Regions from separate parts of the Massilia sp. GCM10023247 genome, predicted to be linked through region 1. Evidence: predicted binding sites of a transcription regulator. Region 1 holds the regulator's gene; each other region holds the start of a gene.
What was found. The regulator sigma-54, encoded in region 1, starts transcription at its own class of promoters, with help from an activator protein. The targets are predictions, from matches to a motif close to TGGCANGNAANCTGCTTT.
Positions count from the first base shown of each region.

Region 2: a site for sigma-54 is predicted at 2,606-2,623, ahead of ACFPAH_RS01290 (TldD/PmbA family protein). Genes of this name have one in related genera too.
Region 3: a site for sigma-54 is predicted at 2,269-2,286, ahead of ACFPAH_RS06390 (PEP-CTERM sorting domain-containing protein). Genes of this name have one in related genera too.
Region 4: a site for sigma-54 is predicted at 2,448-2,465, ahead of glnA (type I glutamate--ammonia ligase). Genes of this name have one in related genera too.

Region 1 is NZ_JBHSIB010000002.1:23,686-28,584, reverse strand. Features, by position in the region: gene ACFPAH_RS00135 (hypothetical protein) at 1-801, shown strand, start outside; gene ACFPAH_RS00130 (enoyl-CoA hydratase/isomerase family protein) at 863-1,945, opposite strand; gene hpf (ribosome hibernation-promoting factor, HPF/YfiA family) at 2,060-2,413, opposite strand; gene ACFPAH_RS00120 (RNA polymerase factor sigma-54) at 2,477-3,949, opposite strand; gene lptB (LPS export ABC transporter ATP-binding protein) at 3,965-4,726, opposite strand; gene lptA (lipopolysaccharide transport periplasmic protein LptA) at 4,726-4,899, opposite strand, start outside.
Region 2 is NZ_JBHSIB010000004.1:78,977-83,875, forward strand. Features, by position in the region: gene ACFPAH_RS01275 (serine hydrolase) at 1-682, shown strand, start outside; gene ACFPAH_RS01280 (PEP-CTERM sorting domain-containing protein) at 950-1,531, shown strand; gene ACFPAH_RS01285 (class I SAM-dependent methyltransferase) at 1,616-2,404, opposite strand; gene ACFPAH_RS01290 (TldD/PmbA family protein) at 2,765-4,402, shown strand; gene ACFPAH_RS01295 (TldD/PmbA family protein) at 4,417-4,899, shown strand, end outside.
Region 3 is NZ_JBHSIB010000007.1:610,938-615,836, reverse strand. Features, by position in the region: gene ACFPAH_RS06395 (serine hydrolase domain-containing protein) at 110-1,597, opposite strand; gene ACFPAH_RS06390 (PEP-CTERM sorting domain-containing protein) at 1,768-2,220, opposite strand; gene ACFPAH_RS06385 (HupE/UreJ family protein) at 2,383-3,516, opposite strand; gene ACFPAH_RS06380 (hypothetical protein) at 3,513-4,685, opposite strand; gene ACFPAH_RS06375 (hypothetical protein) at 4,757-4,899, opposite strand, start outside.
Region 4 is NZ_JBHSIB010000013.1:112,253-117,151, reverse strand. Features, by position in the region: gene glnL (nitrogen regulation protein NR(II)) at 1-263, opposite strand, end outside; gene ACFPAH_RS14080 (DUF4124 domain-containing protein) at 260-766, opposite strand; gene glnA (type I glutamate--ammonia ligase) at 938-2,353, opposite strand; gene ACFPAH_RS14070 (rhodanese-like domain-containing protein) at 2,693-3,148, shown strand; gene ACFPAH_RS14065 (CocE/NonD family hydrolase) at 3,292-4,899, opposite strand, start outside.

The sequences.
Region 1 (4,899 bases):
TCATTAAGAAAATTTCGGATAGACGAGTTGGGCCGGACTGACTCACTGTTAAAGTACCTGACAAAAAACGGACTCTACAGTATATGCTTCGCCGATCCAAAATTTATGTATTTCATGGGCAACTGTTTTGAGGATACATCTGGAGTCTCCGAAATTGATAGTATTTTGGAAATCTTGCACCCATATCCCGTACTTAGTGCTGTTACTTCAGAAAAAGGAATGGTTACAGCTCAATCCACCTCCTTCTCGAATGATTGCGTTTTCAGTGCTGTAGAGACAATTCACGCTAACGATGATTATATTTTTTGCGATGACCTAGGAACAGAATGGGCGGACCATATAACCTTGAATAGCTCAGAGGGCACTATTACCTTTATTCATTCAAAATACGGTGACGAATCAGTATCCGCATCCAAAATGCATGAAGTAGTTGGTCAAGGCGTTAAAAATCTCGGTCATATGTTTTTCACTAAGGCGCAATTATTAAAGAAATTACACGACAAGTTCGCTTACACCTATAATTTGGACGGTGTCCAAACCAACATTAGCAGAGTTCGACAAGGCGACCCAAAAAATATTGATTTGTATCTTACGGACCTTCAACGAGACTTTCGACTGCGGCGAAAGTGCGTATTGGCCTGCTCGTTCTTGTCGAAAAACGCCATCGCAAATGAATTCACAAAAATTAAAGCTGGGCAGCAAGTAACTGGCGCAGTTGTGCAATTACTTTGGATTATTTCTTCTTTTGCCCATGCGGCGCGCGACGCGAATGTTGTTCCAGCAATATACTGTCGCGACTGATAATATAGATTTGCCGAAGGGTTATCAGTCGTGGCTGTTGACGTTACAGGTGCTTAGTTATTTATAAGTGCCGCAGCGGGTGCGCGTACGCCGGCCACACAGGCTCGAAAAAGCGCGCCACCATCTCGGGCGTCACCTCACCCAGCGTCGGCGGATTCCACTGCGGCGCATTGTCCTTGTCGATGACCAGCGCGCGGATGCCTTCGAGCACTTCGCCGTGCTCGAAATTGCGGCGCACCAGCGAGCGTTCCAGGCGCAGGCAGTCGGCCACCCCGAGCGAGGCGCCGCGCAGCAGCAGCTCGTGGGTCACGCACATCAGCAGCGGCGAACGCTGGCGCATCGCGGCCAGCGCCTTTTGCGCGAACGGGCTGGCGTCGGTCTCGAGCGAGGCCATGATCGCCGCCACCGAACCGGCGCCGAAATGGGTGTCGATCGCAGCGCGTGCCGCTTCCAGGCTGGCGGGGCCGGCATCGTCCGCATGGCCGGCGCCGAAGGCGCGGATCCTTTCCGCCAGCTGCGCGCCCGGCGTCGACGCGATCAGCGCGTTCAGCTCGCCCAGCCGCGCGCTTGGCACGAACAGGTCGGCCAGCCCGACATACAAGGCGTCGGCCGCGCCGATGGTCAAGCCCGTCAGGCCGAGATAGTTGCCGAGTTGCCCAGGCGCGTGCGACAGGAAATGGCTGCCGCCGACATCCGGGAACAGGCCGATGTTCACTTCCGGCATCGCCATTTTCGTGCGCTCGGTGACGATGCGCAGGCCGGTCTCGGGACCGCCCTGGGCAATGCCCATGCCGCCCCCCATGACGACCCCATCCATGATCGAGATATACGGTTTCGGGTAGAAGTGAATCAGGTGGTTGAGCGCGTATTCTTCGGTGAAGAAGTCTTCCAGCAGGGCGCTACCGCCGGTCGGAGGCAAGTTGCCGACCTCGTGGAAGAAACGAATGTCGCCGCCCGCGCACAGGGCTTTTTGGCTGCTGCTGGTGATCACGACGGCGGCAACGGCGGCATCGTCGCGCCAGGCCAGCAAGGTCTCGGCCAGGCGCCGCACCATGGCGAGCGACAGCGAGTTGAGGGTCTGCGGCCGGTCGAGGGTAATCACGCCGGTGCCGTTGGCAACGCGGGTCAGGACATGGTCTGTCATGGTTCTAGGGCTTGTGTGAAAGACATGCATTTTACCGAAGCCGGCGAGTACTGAGTCCCAAATGTGAAAAGGGCGCCTTCCGGCGCCCTCGTTCAGACGGTGCTTCGTTGCCGATTAGACAGCAACAGCCTCTCCGCCTTCAGGGCGGCGCTTGAGCGCCTCGTGACTATGGTTCTGCAGGATGGTCTTGTACTTCATCACCTGGCGATCCAGCCTGTCGATCAGGAGGTCGATCGCCGCATACAGGTCTTGCGCCACACTCTCTACGTGCACCGTCTTGCCGGACAGGCGCATGGTGATCTCGGCTTTCTGCCTTTTTTCTTTCTCGGTCAGGTTGTCGATGGCGAGGATCACATGGGAGTCGATCACTTGATCGAAATGGCGGGTGATGCGTTCCAGCTTGTTCTGTACGTATTCACGGATGGCGGGGGTTACGTCGAGGTGGTGACCGCTGATGGTGAGATTCATACACACTCCTTTGAAAAAGGAACGGCGTCCGTGACGCGCATGGCGCGCGCCTGGCTGCCGTCATTACAAGGATTTGCGGAGACTGACGGGAGGGATCTTGAGTGCCTCGCGGTATTTTGCAACCGTGCGGCGCGCGATGACCATGCCTTGTTCACCGAGCATTTCCGCGATCTTGCTATCGGATAATGGGTTCTTGGGGTCCTCTGCTCCTGTCAGTTGCGCAATGAGCGCCCGAATCGCCGTCGAAGAGGCTTCGCCCCCCGCTTCGGTGGCGACGTGGCTTCCGAAGAAATACTTCAGCTCAAACATGCCGTGGGGGGTCAGCATGAATTTTTGAGTTGTTACACGAGAAATGGTGCTCTCGTGTAGGCCTAGTGTATCAGCTATCTCACGAAGCACAAGGGGACGCATGGCAACCGCGCCATGGCTGAAAAAGTTGCGCTGGCGCTCGACAATTGCCTGGGACACACGCAGGATCGTGTCGAAACGCTGGCGCATATTTTTGATGAGCCATTTCGCTTCCTGCAACTGCGCGCTCATCTGGCCTTCGCCCTTGCCCTGCTTGAGCAATGCCGCGTACAGGTTATTCACGCGCAGGCGCGGCATGACTTCGCTGTTGAGCATCACGCTCCAGCCGGCCCCGTTCTTGCGGACAATAACGTCCGGTACCACGTAGTCGGAGGTGCTCGACGCAAAGGCCGCGCCCGGGTGCGGATTGCACTGGCGGATGACGGCCTGGGCTTCGCGCAGGTCTTCGTCGTCGCAGTCGAGCGCCTTTTTCAGCTTGTTGAATTCGCGCTGGGCGAACCAGGTCAGATACCCCTCGACGATTTTCAGGGCCATGCGCCGCGTCACCAGCGGCACGCCCGGCATTTGGCGGATCTGCAGGGCCAGGCACTCGCTGGCGCTGCGCGCGCCGACGCCGACCGGGTCCAGGCTTTGCACCAGCGCCAGCGCGCAACGCAGTTCCTCGATCTCGACTTCCAGCTCGGCCGGCAGGCGCGCGTGGATCTCGTCGAGCTGCTCTTCCAGGTAGCCGTTGTCGTCGATGGCGTCGATTACGAGTTCGGCCAGCGCGCGGTCGCGCGCGCTCGCGCCCGTGACCCGGACCTGTTCCGACAGGTGCTCGCGCAGCGTCACGCCGATCGCGCCCAGCTGCGGCCGGCCGTCGTCGTCGCCGTCGCCGCTGGCCGCGCGCGGTGCCTCGCCCCAATCGGCGTCGGCCTCGCCGCGCTCGACATCGCCGCCGCCGTCGAGGCCCTCGCCGGCCTCGGCGGGCGCTGCGGCTTCCTCGCCGCCCGGCGCCGGCGCCTCGGCCTGCTGGACCGGCGCATCGTTGATGGCGCCGTCGGCGAGCAGGCGCACCGAGTTGTCGAGCGGGTCGTCGATCCGCTCGAGCAGCGGGTTATCGGACAGGATCTGCTCGATCTCCTGGTGCAGTTCGAGCGTGGACAACTGCAGCAGGCGGATCGACTGCTGGAGCTGCGGCGTGAGCGCCAGGTGCTGCGAAGTCCGGAGTTGCAGGGATTGTTTCATCGGGCGCTATCGTGACTACATGCGGAAGTGTTCGCCGAGGTAGACGCGTCGTACCGACTCGTCGGCGATGATGTCGTCAGGGCGGCCCGAAGCCAGCACGGCGCCCTGGTTGATGATATAGGCGCGGTCGCAGATGCCGAGCGTCTCGCGCACGTTGTGGTCGGTGATCAGGACCCCGATGCCGCGCTCCTTCAGGAAGCGCACGATGCGCTGGATCTCGATCACGGCGATCGGGTCGACCCCGGCGAACGGTTCGTCGAGCAGCACGAAGCGCGGGTTGGTCGCCAGCGCGCGCGCGATCTCGACGCGGCGCCGCTCGCCGCCCGACAGCGACAGCGCCGGGTTCTCGCGCAGCTTCTCGATCTGCAGTTCGGCCAGCAGCGAGTCGAGGCGCTCGTTGAGCGCCGCCTTGCCCAGGGCCTTGCCGTTTTCGTCGTGCTGCAGTTCGAGCACGGCGCGGATATTGTCTTCCACCGTCAGCTTGCGGAACACCGAGGCTTCCTGCGGCAGGTAGGACAGGCCGAGCACCGCGCGCCGGTGGATCGGCAGGCTCGAAATGTCGGTGCCGTTGATTTCGATGGTGCCGGCGTCCGACGGCACCAGGCCGACGATCATGTAGAACGAGGTGGTCTTGCCGGCGCCGTTCGGGCCGAGCAGGCCGACGACTTCGCCGCACCCGACTTCGAGCGAGACGTCGCGCACGACCAGGCGCTTGCCGTAACTTTTCTGCAGCCCCCGCACGACCAGGGTGCTGCGCTTGTCGTGATCATCCTTCATTATTTTTTCCCTGCTGCCGGTGCCGGCGCGGCGCCCGCCTTGGGCGCGGGAGCCGGCGCGGTGTTGCGCGGAGCGATGATCAGGGTGCCGCGTCCGCCGCCGGCCTTGGTCTGGCCGCTCGGGTCGTTGCGCACGGCCGCCACTTCGCGCCGGTTGTCGTAGGAGATGTAGGG
Region 2 (4,899 bases), on a different contig from region 1:
CGGCACGCCGAAGCCGCCGCTGGCTGCCACGAAGCCGAACTTCTTCGCCTATGGCCTGGGCTTCCAGCTGCGCGACTACAAGGGGCAATTGATCGCCATGCACGGCGGCGCGCTGCAGGGCTTTTATTCGCGCGTGCTGCTGGTGCCGGAATCGAAACTGGGCATCGCGATCTTGACCAATGCCGAAAGCGGCGGCGCGCTCAACGCGCTGCAATACCGCCTGCTCGACCAGTACATGACGGGCGCGGCCCCGACCGACTGGATCAAGCTGATCGCCGACCTCGAGCACGAGGCGCACGAGAAGGAAAAGGCGCGCCTGAAGGGCGCCGCGACCACGCGCGCCGCCGCCTCGAAGCCCTCGCTGGCGCTGGCCGGCTACGAAGGGCAGTACGAGGACCCGTGGTACGGCGCCATGCAGATCAAGCGCGGGCCGGGGAACAAGCTGGTCATGTCGTTCACGCGCACCCCGGATCTCACCGGCGAGATGGAGCACTTCCAGCACGACACCTTTATCGTGCGCTGGAAGGAGCGCAACTTCAATGCCGACGCCTACGTCACCTTCGCGCTCGACCACGACGGCAGCATCGAGCACGTCAAGATGAAGGCGGTATCCACCGAGACCGACTTCAGCTACGACTTCCACGACCTGCTGTTCACGCCGGTAAAGCAGAAGTCCACCTAAGCGAGCCTGGCCCAGTTGATCCGGTAGCAGCGCTGCCGGGTCAACTGGGCCGGCCATTTGTGAAATTTCACAAATGAAACAATTATTGATTTGTCGACAATTTTTACACAGCCGATTCTTGGCAGAACACGATATTTACTAACGTAATGATTTGAAACGAAATTTTCCTTGTGGCATGGAATCTGCTTATCACCCTACGCGGATCGCATAAAACCATCCCGCCTGATTGCTGAATACAGAACAGTCCTAAACTCAAGGGAAATAAAAATGAAAATCGTTAAGAAAATGCTTGTTGCCGCGCTGTGCTCGCTGGCTGTCGGTGCTGCCAATGCCAACGTCATCACCATCGACCAGGAGCAGTTGTTGGCGTCTCCCGTCAAGATCACGGCCACCAATTCCTTCGGTTTTAACTTCAACCTGACCAGCCTGCTGGCTGGCTGGGGTGTCAGCTCGTCGGACATCTTCGAGGCCTACCTCAACGTTTTCCTGAACGATCCTGGCATGGGCCAGAATAACGAGCAGTACACGATCTCGGTCGGTACTGGCGCCGATATGCAGAAGCTGGAGCCGGCCGGCAATAATAATGTGCCAAACGGTAATACCGTCACCACGGTCAGGATTGACCTGGTCGAGGCCTTGAATGACCTGAAAGCCGATGGCCTGCTGAACGCCAATGTTGCGCTGAGGAGCCGTTCCGGCGACTTCTTCGTCACCGGCGCCCATCTGTACGCCAACTTCAACGAGCCTGTCGTCGTCGTACCGCCAGTCGACGTTCCGGAGCCTGCATCGGCCGCCCTGCTGGGCCTGGGCATGCTGGGCTTCCTGGCAGCGCGCCGCCGCCGCGCCTGAGCCACGCTCGAGGGCGCGATGCCCATCAAATAAAACGGCCCGGTGATCACCGGGCCGTTTTCATTTCTCTTGCCGCGAAACGGTTTACTGCTTCACGAATTTCAGGGTCATGCGGTCGCTCTCGCCGATCGCCATGAGCTTCTCCCGGTCCTTGTCCTTGTTGGCCAGCACCGGAGGCAGCGTCCAGACGCCTTTTTCGTGGTTTGCCGTGTCCTTCGGGTTGGCGTTGACCTCGGACTTGCCGGCCAGCTTGAAGCCGGCGCTCTCGGCCATCTTGATTACATAGGCTTCGTGCACATAGCCGCTCGATGCCTTCTCGTCCTGCTTCATGGTGGCCGGCAGGCGGTGGTCGACCACGCCCAGCACGCCGCCCGGTTTGAGCACCTTGTGGATTTCCTTGAAGGTGGTCTTGACTGCCTCGTCGCCGAAGCCGACCCAGTTGTGCAGGTTGCGGAAGGTGAGCACCATGTCGACGCTGTTCGGCGGCGCGATCTCATAACGGCTTGGCGGCTCGAAGACGCTGGTGACGACCTTGCCGTACAGGGCAGGATTCGAGTCGAGCTTCTTCTTGAAGGCCTCGCCATAGCGCTTGCCCGGCTCGATCGCCTGGCCGGCGCCGATCAGCTTGCCCTTGTCGCGCAGGTAGGGCGCCAGGATCTCGGTGTACCAGCCGCCGGAGGGCACCAGCTCGACCACCGTCATGGTCGGCTTGATGCCGAAGAAAGTCAGGGTTTCGTACGGATGGCGCCATTGGTCGCGCTTGGCGTTGTCCACGCGGTGCTCGCCGGCGATGACGGCTTTCAGGGCGTCGTCGGCCTGCACGGCGCCTGCAGCACTGCATGCCAGCAAGGCGGCCAGGATCAGTCGTTTCATAAAGTCTCCGTTCGTTGTTGGGTCGCGCCCGATGATCGAACAAGCAACAGGCGTAGTCAAGCGAAGTCGCGTATGCACCATGCCTGAGCTGTCCGAAAGTGTCCGCGCGGACAGATCGGACAGCTTCCGGACAAGGGCTGCTCACGCGAACGAATCGCACTGTCAGCGGCTTACCACAAGTATGTATTTACTACTTTGAGCTGGTACAAAGATTGCCTATTCAAAATCTTGAGTTGCTGCTAATGTTTAGCGGTTTGCCATTCAGTTTGTTCCCGATGGCATCGGAGTTCTACATATACATACGCGGCAGTGCCCGTGTACGCGCCGCCCCCAAGAAGCAGGTTGAATTCAGGAGACACCATGGAACGTCGTACCTTTCTCAACATCAGTACCCTGGCATTCGGAACGATGCTCATCCCGGTCGCCGGGCGAGCCATCGCCGCCGAGGAACTGCTCAATCCGATGGCGGTCGCCGCCAAGAAGGCGCTTGCCGACACCGCGCTGAACGCCGCCACCAAGGCCGGCGCCAGCTACTGCGACGTGCGCATCGGCCGCTACCTGAACCAGTTCGTGACCACGCGTGACTTGAATGTCGAGAATGTCGTCAACACCGAATCGGCCGGCGTCGGCGTGCGCGTGATCTGCAACGGCGCCTACGGCTTTGCCGCCACCTCGGACATGACCCCGGACGGCATCGCCAACGCGGCGCGCCAGGCCGTGGCCATCGCCAAGGCCAACGCCAAGCTGCAGACCGAGCCGGTGCGCCTGGCGCCCGTGAAAGGCGTCGGCGAAGTGTCGTGGGCGACGCCGTACAAGAAGGACTGGCGCACGGTGCCGATCAAGGACAAGGCCGACCTCTTGATCGCCGCCAATAAAGCCGGCATGGACGGCGGCGCGAACTTCATGCAGTCGATGCTGTTCCAGGTGAACCAGCAAAAATATTTTGCTTCGACCGACGGCTCCTATATCGACCAGGACCTGCACCGCCTGTGGGCGCCATTCACCGCGACGGCAGTCGACAAGGCCAGCGGCAAGTTCCGCTCGCGCCAGGCGCTCGGCGCCCCGGTCGGCATGGGTTACGAATACCTCGACGCCCGTCCCGAGCACAAGATCAAGGCCGCCGGCGGCGTCGCCACCCTGTACACGGACTCCTACGACATGATCGGCGACGCCCGCGCTGCCGGCCGCGACGCCAAGCGTAAACTCACCGCGAAATCGGTCACCCCGGGCAAGTACGACCTGATGCTGTCGCCGGAACACCTGTTCCTGACCATCCACGAATCGGTCGGCCACCCGACGGAACTGGACCGCGTGCTCGGCTACGAAGCCAACTACGCCGGCACCAGTTTTGCGACGCTCGACAAGTGGGAAACCAAGAAATTCAAGTACGGCTCGGAGATCGTCAACCTGTACGCGGACAAGGTCACGAAAGGCTCGCTGGGCGCGGTCGGCTACGACGACGAAGGCGTCCGGACCAAGCAGTGGGACATCATCAAGGACGGCATCCTGGTCAACTACCAGGCCACGCGCGACCAGGCCCACATCATCGGCGAGAAGGAATCGCACGGCTGCTCGTACGCCGACTCGTGGAGCAATGTGCAGTTCCAGCGCATGCCGAACGTCTCGCTGGCGGCCGGCAAGAAGAAGATGAGCCCGGACGACATGGTCAAGGGCATCAAGAAGGGCATCTACATCGTCGGCGACGGCTCGTTCTCGATTGACCAGCAGCGCTACAACTTCCAGTTCGGCGGCCAGCTGTTCTACGAAATCAAGGACGGCAAGATCGGCGAGATGCTGGAAGACGTGGCCTACCAGGCCAACACCCAGGAATTCTGGACGGCCTGCGCCGGCATCTGCGACCAGAGCGACTGGCGCATGGGCGGCTCGTTCTTCGACGGCAAAGGACAGCCGCCGCAGATCAGCATCGTCTCGCACGGCTCCTCGACCGCGCGCTTCAACGGCATCAACGTGATCAACACCGCTCGCAAGATCGGCTAAGGCAGGGAACACTCATGACCATCTTGAACCAGGAACAAACCAAACGCATCTGCGACCGCGTGCTGTCGCTCTCGAAGGCCGACGAGTGCATCGTCAGCATCGGCGGTGAACGCGCCGGCAACATCCGCTTCGCGCGCAACGCCGTCTCCACCGCCGGCCTGACCGACGACACCACCCTGACGGTGCGGGTCGCCTTCGGCAAGCGCCAGGGCACGGCCAGCATCAACGAGTTCGACGACAAGTCGCTGGAAAAGGCCGTGCGCCGCGCCGAGGACCTGGCGCGCCTGGCGCCGGAAAATCCGGAGTTCATGCCGGCCGTCGCCAAGCAGCAGTACAAGGCGTCCAATACGTTCGTCCAGAAGACCGCCGACATCGACCCCGAGATCCGCGCCCAGGCCGCCGCCTACGCGATCGAGGCCTGCCGCAAGAAGGGCCTGGTCAGCGCCGGCTTCCTGACCGACACCACCTCGTTCCAGACGGTGGCCAACTCGAACGGC
Region 3 (4,899 bases), on a different contig from region 1:
ATTCTAATGGTATCTTTCAGGCAAGCCTTCGGCGGATTTGTAAAAAAGCTGATACATGATGCATATGTATGAGCGGCCCAACAGTCCGCCGCGCCGGCCTTGCCCTGCTTTATTCCGCTTTCTTGAACGGCAGGTCCGACGAGCCGGACACGATGCGTCCGCCATCGCCGTCGATGCGCAATTCGAGCTCGCGCGAGAGCACGAACAGCACCGTCGGCGAAGCCGCATGCAGGGGTTCCCAGGCATCGGGGCGCAGGGCGATCATCAACTGGCCGTCGCGGCGCGCGATGACGAAGTTGCCCAGTTGCCTGGTGGTGTAGCGCCCGGCGAGTTTTTCCTGCTCCGCCGCCGGCAGCGCAATCGCCTCGCGCAGTTTGACCTGGTAGGTCGGCCACTTGTACTCGAAGGCGACCGCGCGCGCGATGGCGCCGGCCAGCGCGCCGCCGTTGGCGCCATTGGTCATCACGACCACGCCGTCGCCACCTTCCTTGCCGCTGCCCGCGTAGGCAAACAGCGTGTTCTGGTAGCCCGTGTTGCCGCCGCCGTGGGCGAAGCTCAGCGTGGCATCGCTCCCGTCGACGTTCACGCCGAGGGCGTAGCCGTTTTTCACCGGCTGCAGCATGGCGCGCGCCATGGCGGGCGAGAGCACGCCCTTGCCGCCGCCGAGGCTGCGTTGCAGGTCGATGGCGAAGCGGGCGATGTCGGTCGGGGTGGTCCAGAGGCCGGCCGCTGCCAGTTCCGGATAGGTGTAGGGGCCGCCGGCATAGGGCTTGCCGCTGCCGTCGTGCGGCAGCGCGGCGCGCGCCAGCAAGGTGGCCGGCAGCGGCTGGGAGAAGCGGCTGTCCTTCATGCCGATCGGCCCCAGGACGGTGTCCGCGAGGAGCACGTCGAAAGGCTTCCCGCTGCGGTCGATCAGCGCCTGCTGGACGATGCTGTAGCCGCCGCCCGAATAGCGGAAGGCGCTGCCCGGCGCCGCATCGACGCGCACCGGTTTCGTATTCGCCGGACCGGCGCCGTCGAGCACCTGCACCAGGGTCGGCACCGGCTTGCCGGCAGCGTAGCCGGGGAAGCCGGACACGCTGGTGCCGCCGGTGTGCGACAACAGCTGGCGCAGGCTGACCTTCGTGTCGCCATTCGCGCCCTGCGGCAGTTTCCAGGAGTCGAGGAGGGTGTTGACGTCGGCATCAAGGTCGAGTTTCCCCTCCTGTACCAGGCGCAGCGCGGCCATCGCCGTGACCGGCTTGCTGATCGAGGCTGCCTGGAACAGGGTGTCGGCAGTGACGGCCGGGCCGCCGGCATGGGTGATGCCATAGCCCTGCGCCCAGGCGATCTTGCCGCCGCGGATGACGGCGATGCTCGCGCCGGGCACGTTCAGCCGGCGCATCTCGTCGGCCAGCGTGCGTGTCGATTCCTGGCCGGCCAGCGCGACGGGCTGGCGCAGGCCGCGCTCGATGCGGGCGATTTCGTCCTTGGTCGCGGCGAAGGTGGGCAAGGTCACAGCGACTGCGCATACCGCGGCGGCGCGGGCCAGCATGTGCAAGGCATGCCGGGCCTCACGGCGCGGGGCAAGGGCGGGATAACGCAGGGTCTGGAACATCGCTTCCTCCGAATGGCTTATCGATAAATTGTTATTTTCGAGAAATATTTTATCGTTAACAATCGGTCATTAGTCATTTTAGTTTTATTGAAACAAATGCATCATTTCTTCAAACCTGTATAACTCGGCGCTTCCCTGCCAGCCGCTGCTGGCCGGTCTCCCGTAGACCCTTACGCCTTCTTCTGGCTCGATACCAGCAGCCCCGCAAGTCCAATCGACAGGATGGCAAGCGTTCCCGGCTCCGGCACGCCTTCTTGCGGCGCCGGCAGCACGGCAGTGGCGCGCATGGCGCTGCCGGCGGCGGCCCACCTGCCAGGCGTGTAGGCGCGGCTATCGTGCTCAGGGTGATCGTGGGCAGACCCGAACGCGCTGCCTGCAAGGCTCTTCGCAGCCGGACCGGCGGCCGACAGGTCGACCCCGTAAAAACCCTTGAAGCCCACCGGCGTGGCGGACAGGGTATCGGCTGCCGTGTCGGCGTGCAGGCCGCTTGGCTGCAAGGGCTGCTTCAGCGGCTCGGGTAGCTGCACGCCGGCGCCGGCGTCATCGTGCCGGATGCTGGCGGCATGTGCAGAGGTAAACGACCATGCGGCGGCGGCAACCAGCCATGCCAGGGCGGTGTTCATGTGGACTCCTTCAGATTTCTTATTGAATTATTGTTCCCTTTCTTTCAAGAAGCATATTCCGTGCCGCAACTTTAATTGCTATAGGAATCAGCAAGTTGGCGCGCGTCGCCATTCGGAAAGGCCGCCCACTGTAAGAAAATCCGACAGCGAGCGGCGTGGCCGCTAGGCCATCAACTGCAGGTCGAACGCCCGTTCGGCCAGCCACACCAGCGCCACCAGGGCGATGCATACCGAGCCGCCGGTCATCACCACGCGCCGGTAGAAGGGGCCGCGGCGCAGTGCGAAGGCGAGCGGCAGGAAGACCGCGACGATCGCCAGCTGGCCCAGTTCGACGCCGACGTTGAAGCCCACCAGCGACACCACCAGCGCGTCCCGCGGCAGGCCGAGGTCGGCCAGCACGCTGGCAAAGCCGAAACCGTGCACCAGGCCGAAGCCGAAGGCGACGACCGCGCGCCAGCGGTGGTACACGGGCCACAGGTTGTTCAGGGCGGCCAGGATCACCGATGCCGCGATGGCCGACTCGACCAGGCGCGAAGGCAGGGACAGGGCGCCGAGCACGGCCAGGCTCAGGGTCAGCGAGTGCGCCAGCGTGAAGGCGGTCACGATCTTGAGGACGTCGAAGGTCGCCGCCTTGAGCGTCTCGCGGCCCTGCCACTGGCCGTCGCGGCGCACCAGCACGGCCGGCAGCAGCAGCGAGAGCAGGAACAGGATGTGGTCGAAGCCGATCCAGATATGCCAGGTGCCGTGGCGCAGGTAGTCGGCGAACTGGCGCCAGCGCCCGGGCTGGGCGACCGCCAGCGTCTGCCGGCGGGCGTCGGGCGCGAAGATCGCGCTGCCGGTGGACTGGCCGTGCGTCAGGCGCAGCAGGCCCTTGTGCTGGGGATCGATGTCGAACAACAGGCTGTAGTCGAGCGTCAGCGCATCGACCGGGGCGGCGCAGGCGCCCTCCAGGCGCAGCACCGAATAGGCGCCGTCGGTATGCTGGTCGACCAGCTGTCCGGTCACGCGCAGCAGGCAGGGCTTGCCGTCGCCGGCGAGTTTCAGGCGCGCCAGCGCGTAGGCGGCAATCGCCTCATGGCGGGCGCGCACTTCGTCCCAGGTCAGGGCCGCGTCGCCGTCGGCGTCGATGCCGACCGCCATCTCGAGGTCGCGCAGCGCGATGTCCCACTGGCCCGTGATCCGTTCCTGTTTTACGTCGAGGGTCAGGTAGCTGTCGCTCGCCTTGTGGGCCTGGGCCGGCAGGGCGCATGCCCACAGCAGGGCCAGCAGCGCCAGCACGTTCGAGCAGGTCCTCATGCCTTGCCTCCCAGCCGCGCCACGGGCGCGGCAATGGTGGCGTCCTCGATCCGGCTGCGCGCCAGCCAGGCCAGCACGAAGGCGCGCGCCTCGGAGTCGCCGCTGGCAGCGGCTGCTTCGGCCAGGATGCGCAGGTCGGCCGGCTCCTTCTGCACTGCCCAGTTCAATTTGGCCAGGCGCACGGCGGCGGCGGGATCGGCGCGCAGCGCCAGTTCGAAGCGCGCCTGCTCGCGCTGGTGCACGTTGTCGCGGCGGCGCATGGCCGCGTCGAAGCGCGCCGCCAGCTCGCCCGAGGCCCGGCCCGCCTCCGGCATGCGCGCCGCCTTCAGGGCGATCGTGTAGCGCAGCAGCAGGGCGTCGGCGGCCGTCTTGTCCTGCAGCAGGCGCACGACCTGCTGCGCGCGCCCGGCGTCGAGCAGGAAATCGGCATACGCCGCCAGCAGGTAGCTGTCGGCCGGGTCGAGGGCGAGCGCTTCGCGGAAATGCGCTTCGGCCGCGGCGCCGCGGCCAAGGCGCGCCGCCATCTCGCCGAGCAGGGTGGCGGCCCAGGTGCGGATGGCCGGCCCGCTCTCGGAGCGCGCGGCATAGGTGCGCAGCAGGCGTTCGTAGCTGGCGCCGGCCTGGCCGCTGACGCTGCCCACGTTCGACAGGCAGCTCTGTACCACCAGCTCGGGCGCGCGCGAATACAGGCGCATGCAGCTGGCGCGGGACCCGGCAAAATCGCCCGTGATCAGCTGCACGGTGGCGCGCGTGAGCCAGGCCTGGCTGTTGCCGCTGTCGCGCGCCAGCACCTGGTCGAGGTCGGCCAGGGCGGCGCCGAACTGGTGGGTGCTCTGGCGCAGCGTGGCGCGCAGCACCAGCACTTCGGAAGGCGGCTGCGTCTGCGACCACCAGGGCGCCAGCGCCGCTTGCGCATAGCCGAGGTAGCGCGGGTCGCCGTCGCGCCGGCTTTGTTCGATGTAGCGCTGGGCCAGCAGCGTGGCCTGGCCGAGGTCGCCCGGGTTGGTGCTCACGGTCGTGCGCAGGCGCTGCAGTTCGCGCCGCGCCGGACCGGCGCCGCCGGGCAGGCGTTCGAGCACCTGCGCGCCATTGGCGGGAATGTACGGCGCCGCGCCCGCGCTCCCGACGGCGCAGGCGAGGACGATCGGGATCAGGGTCTTGCCGGGCATGGCGGCTCCGAATAAGGGTGACGGAAGCGAACGCGGCGGGACGGCGCACCGTCCCGCGCGGATCAAACGATTCAACCGACCGGCTCGGGCTCGGTGTTCTCGGGTTTGGTCTCGGTCACGGCGTCGATCGACTCCGGCTCGCTGTCGTCGAGCAGGCTGCCGACGCGCGCCATCACGTAGGCAAAGAAGGAGTCGGCGGCGGCCGGCGGCGGCG
Region 4 (4,899 bases), on a different contig from region 1:
AGGTCCTGGCGCAGGTCGGCATACTGGTGGGCGCGCGCCTGGGCGCACAGCGCGGCCAGTTCGGCGCCATTGGAAAACAGGCTGGAGAGGGTCTGGCGCGACAGGTTTTTCAGCGAGGCGTCGAGCAGGTTCTCGGCGGCCGGGTTGGCATAGGCGACGTGGTCAAGCGCATCGACCAGCAGCACGCTGGAGGCCAGCAGTTCCAGGCCTGCAAAGCGGGCTGGCTGCATGCCGGCCGGCTGCGTGCTGGCGGGTGCGCTCATCGGACGTTGGCGATCTCGCGCCGCAGCGCTTCGATGTTGCGCTCGGTGCGGTTGATGTCGTCGCGCATCTGGCCGACGCGTTCCTGGTATTTGGCGTAGTTGCGCTCGTTGCCCTGCCGCTCTGGCTCGCCGTTCTTGAAGACGGCCTTGAGGTCGGCCAGCTTTTTCTCTTCGGCGCGCAGTTCCTCGTTCAGGATCTCGCGGCGGTCGTCGTCGCGGGCGCGCTGCTGGGAAGTGTCGACGCGCGGGAAGTTATTCGGGCTCGGCGTGCCGGCGGCGGGCGCCGGCGCGGCGTTCGGGCGCACCGACGGGATCATCGGCGAGGCCGCCGGCGGGCGCGGCGCGGGGCCCGAGTCGATCAGCTCGCAATTACCCTTCTTCGTGTCGGTGTAGAGCTTGTTGCCGTTGGCGTCGGTACAGCGGTAGACCTGGGCCTGGGCCAGCAGGGAACACTGCAGCGCCAGCCCGCCCGCGAGGAGCGCGGCGCCGCGGCGAAAATCCATCTTAATCGTTCGCATCGGTAGAAGCAGCACGGCATGGCGTGCAGGGTGGAAGTGGGGCTGAATATACCGCATCCAGCAAAAAACGCGGGGAAAGCCCCTGGCCTTCCCCGCGTTTGTTACCTTCGCTTACAGCTTTTGATGCCGTAGAGCAACAGTATTATTGAATGGCGATCAAGCCGAGTAGTACATGTCGAATTCGACCGGATGCGGGGTCATGCGCATGCGCTGCACTTCCTGCATCTTGAGGTCGATGTAGGCATCGATCATGTTGTCGCTGAAGACGCCGCCGCGGGTCAGGAACTCGCGGTCCGCGTTCAGGGCTTCGAGCGCTTCTTCCAGCGATGCGCAGACGGTCGGGATCAGCTTGTCTTCTTCCGGCGGCAGGTGGTACAGGTCCTTCGAGGCGGCTTCGCCCGGGTGGATCTTGTTCTGGATGCCGTCCAGGCCCGCCATCAGCAGCGCGGCGAAGCACAGGTAGACGTTGGCCAGCGGGTCCGGGAAGCGCACTTCGATGCGGCGGCCCTTCGGGTTCGCCACGTGCGGGATGCGGATCGAGGCCGAGCGGTTCTTGGCCGAATACGCCAGTTTCACGGGCGCTTCGTAGCCCGGCACCAGGCGCTTGTACGAGTTGGTGCCCGGGTTGGTGATCGCGTTCAGGGCCTTGGCGTGCTTGATGATGCCGCCGATGTAGAACAGAGCCGTTTCCGACAGGCCGGCATAACCGTCGCCCGCGAACAGGTTCTTGCCGTCCTTCCAGATCGACTGGTGCACGTGCATGCCCGAGCCGTTGTCGCCGTTGATCGGCTTCGGCATGAAGGTGGCGGTCTTGCCGTAGCTGTGGGCGACGTTCCAGATCACGTATTTCATGTTCTGGGTCCAGTCGGCGCGCTCGACCAGGGTCGAGAAGCGGGTGCCGATTTCGTTCTGGCCGGCGCCGGCCACTTCATGGTGGTGCACTTCGACCGGGATGCCCAGCGATTCGAGGATCAGGCACATTTCCGAGCGCATGTCCTGGAAGCTGTCGACCGGCGGCACCGGGAAATAACCGCCCTTGACCGCCGGACGATGGCCGCTGTTGCCGCCTTCGATCTTGGCGTCGGTCGACCACGAGGCTTCCTCGGAGTCGATCTTCACGAAGCAGCCCGACATGTCGATCTTCCAGCGAATGGCGTCGAAGATGAAGAATTCGGGCTCCGGGCCGAAGAAGGCGGTGTCGCCCAGGCCGGTCGACTTCAGGTAGGCTTCGGCGCGCTTGGCGATCGAGCGCGGATCGCGGTCATAGCCCTTGCCGTCCGACGGTTCGATCACGTCGCACTGCATGAACAGGGTGGTTTCTTCCATGAACGGATCGAGGTTCGCGGTGGAAGGGTCCGGCATCAGGATCATGTCCGATGCTTCGATGCCCTTCCACCCGGCGATCGAGGAGCCGTCGAACGCGTGGCCCGACTCGAACTTGTCGAGGTCGAAGTGCGACACTGGGACGGTGACGTGCTGCTCTTTACCACGGGTATCCGCGAAGCGGAAATCAACGAACTTGACTTCGTTGTCCTTCACCATCTGCATCACATCTGCGGCGGTCTTTGCCATGCGTTTCTCCTAATTGAAAATGGTTGCCTCGCCAGGTCCTGGGCGATGGCCTTGTCGGCCAGTCCAGCCTGCCTGCGGCCTGCTTGCTACGGTTAATGCAGGAACTGTGCCAGATGCGTTCCCGGCCTCCTGGCATGAACAAATACGCAATCGTTCTTTGGCAACCCGAGAGTTTAACCATAAAATCTCCAGGCCACGGTTTTGCAGCGCGGTGCACGGCAGCCCATCCTTTGCACCATTTTGGTGCATATTGGCCAAAGCGCACCATTTTGAGGCACGGCGCACCGTTTCAGCAAGTCCGCCACCAATGCGGTGCGCATCACCCTTCAAGGAAACAACATGACAACCGAAGACATCCTCGCCACGGCGCGCACCCGGGCGCCCGGACAAGCCTATGCCGGCGCCGTGACGCCGCAGGAAGCATTCACCCTGCTCCAGTCCGATCCGAAAGTGAAAATCGTCGACGTCCGCACCAACGCCGAGCGCGATTGGGTCGGGCGCGTGGCCGTCCCCGAGCCCCAGCACGTGGCGGTACAGTGGGCCAGCTATCCCGGCGGCCAGCCCAATCCCCAGTTCGGCGAGCAGCTGGCGCAGGTAGCAGGCAAGGACGAGGTCCTGCTGTTCCTGTGCCGCTCCGGCGTGCGTTCGCGCCATGGCGCGCGCGTGGCGACCGAGCTCGGCTACGCCAATTCCTTCGACATCCTGGAAGGCTTCGAGGGCGACCGCGATGCCGAAGGCCATCGCAAGACGGTGGGCGGCTGGTGCAAGGCGGGCCTGCCCTGGATCGGGGCGTGAACGGAATGTAGGGTGAACGGCTCTGCCGTCCACGCGTCCAACGCACGGATGATCGTTCGCGATTGTTCGTCTGATAGTTGAACGCGTGGGCGGCTTCCAAGTAGCGTGAATGCACCCGTTCCGGTATAGCCGCCCACCCTACGTCAATTCCGCGGCAGCACCAGCACCTGCAGGCCGGACGGCGTGTCCGGCGCGCGGTAGACGCGCTGGGTCGCCTTTTTAAAATCCTCCGGCTTCGCGCGCGGGATCGACGTAAACGTTTGCGGGTTCAGGTCGACCAGCGGGAACCATGAGCTTTGCACCTGCACCATGATGCGATGGCCGCGGCGGAAGGTGTGGTTGACCTGGCCGATCTCGAAGTCGACCGCCTCCACTTTGCCGGGCGTGAAGGGCACCGGCTTCTCGTAGCCGTGGCGGAACTTGCCGCGCAGCGGATTACCGCGCACCAGCTGCTGGTAGCCGCCCATTTCCACGCCAGGGGGCGGGACGTCGCTGCCGCGCCGCTCAGGCTGGGGCTGCGGGTAGGATGCCGGGTAGACGTCGATCAGTTTGACGACCCAGTCGGCGTCGGTCCCGGTGGTCGAGACGAACAGCTTGGGCCTGACCGGGCCGACGATCGTCACGTCCTCTTCCAGCACCTCGCTTTGATAGACCAGCACGTCGGGCCGCCTGGCCGCGAAACGCTGGTCGGAGACCATGTATTCGCGCGGAACGCCGGTTGCCGGGTAGCCGATGAAGGGCACCGGTTTGCGCGGGTCGGCCACGTATTCGTCGTAGCCGGCGCCGCTCGATGAAGCAGGCTGCTGCCAGCCGAGCTTGCCGTCGGCGCCGAAGTACAGGGTGCGCGCTTTGGCCTGCACCGGCGGCCAGGCGGCGTAGCGGCGCCAGACGTTGCTGCCGGTCTCGAAGGCGGTGACCTCGGCCAGGCTGGCGGCCGGCTTCACGCCCTTCAGGTGCTGCTCGAAGAACGGGAACTGCAGCTCCTTGCGGAAGTACTCGGACGTCTTCGCATCGAAGCCGACGTGCCCGAGGCGGGCCCCCTCCCCGCGCGCCCAGCCGCCGTGCACCCACGGTCCCATGACGAGGGCGTTGACGATGCCCGGGTTCTGTTTTTCGATGGCGCTGTAGGTGGTGAACGGGCCTTGCGGGTCTTCCGCGTCGAACCAGCCGCCCACCGTCAGCACGGCCGCCTTGACGTTTTTCAGGTGCGGCGCGATGGCGCGCGATTGCCAGAAGGCGTCGTAGGTGTCGTGTTCGACGTTCGGCATGAAGAGCGCACGCTGCTGCTCGCTCATGCTGGCCACGATGTTGGGCAGCGTCAGGCGCTTGAGGAAAAAGTCGTAGCCGTCGGTCTCGCCGTAGTCGAAGTCCGCACGCGTCTTCGGCAGCGGCGTCGGGTTCGGGGCCTCGGTGAACGCCGCATAGAAATCGAAGTTCGCCGCCAGCATGAAAGCGCCGCCGTGGTACGAGTCGTCGCCCATGTACAGGTCGGCAATCGGCGCCTGGGGCGAAGCCGCCTTGATGGCCGGGTGCGAGTCGATGATGCTGGCCGCCGTATAAAAGCCCGGATAGCTGATGCCGTAGATGCCGACCTTGCCGTTATGGTTCGGAACGTTCTTGAGCAGCCAGGCCACCGTGTCGTGCATGTCCTGGCTTTCGGTCCCTTCGCCGGCGGCGCGTTTCGCCTGCGCATGGGGCGTCATCTCCTGCCATTTGCCTTCCGACATGTAGCGCCCGCGCACGTCCTGCTT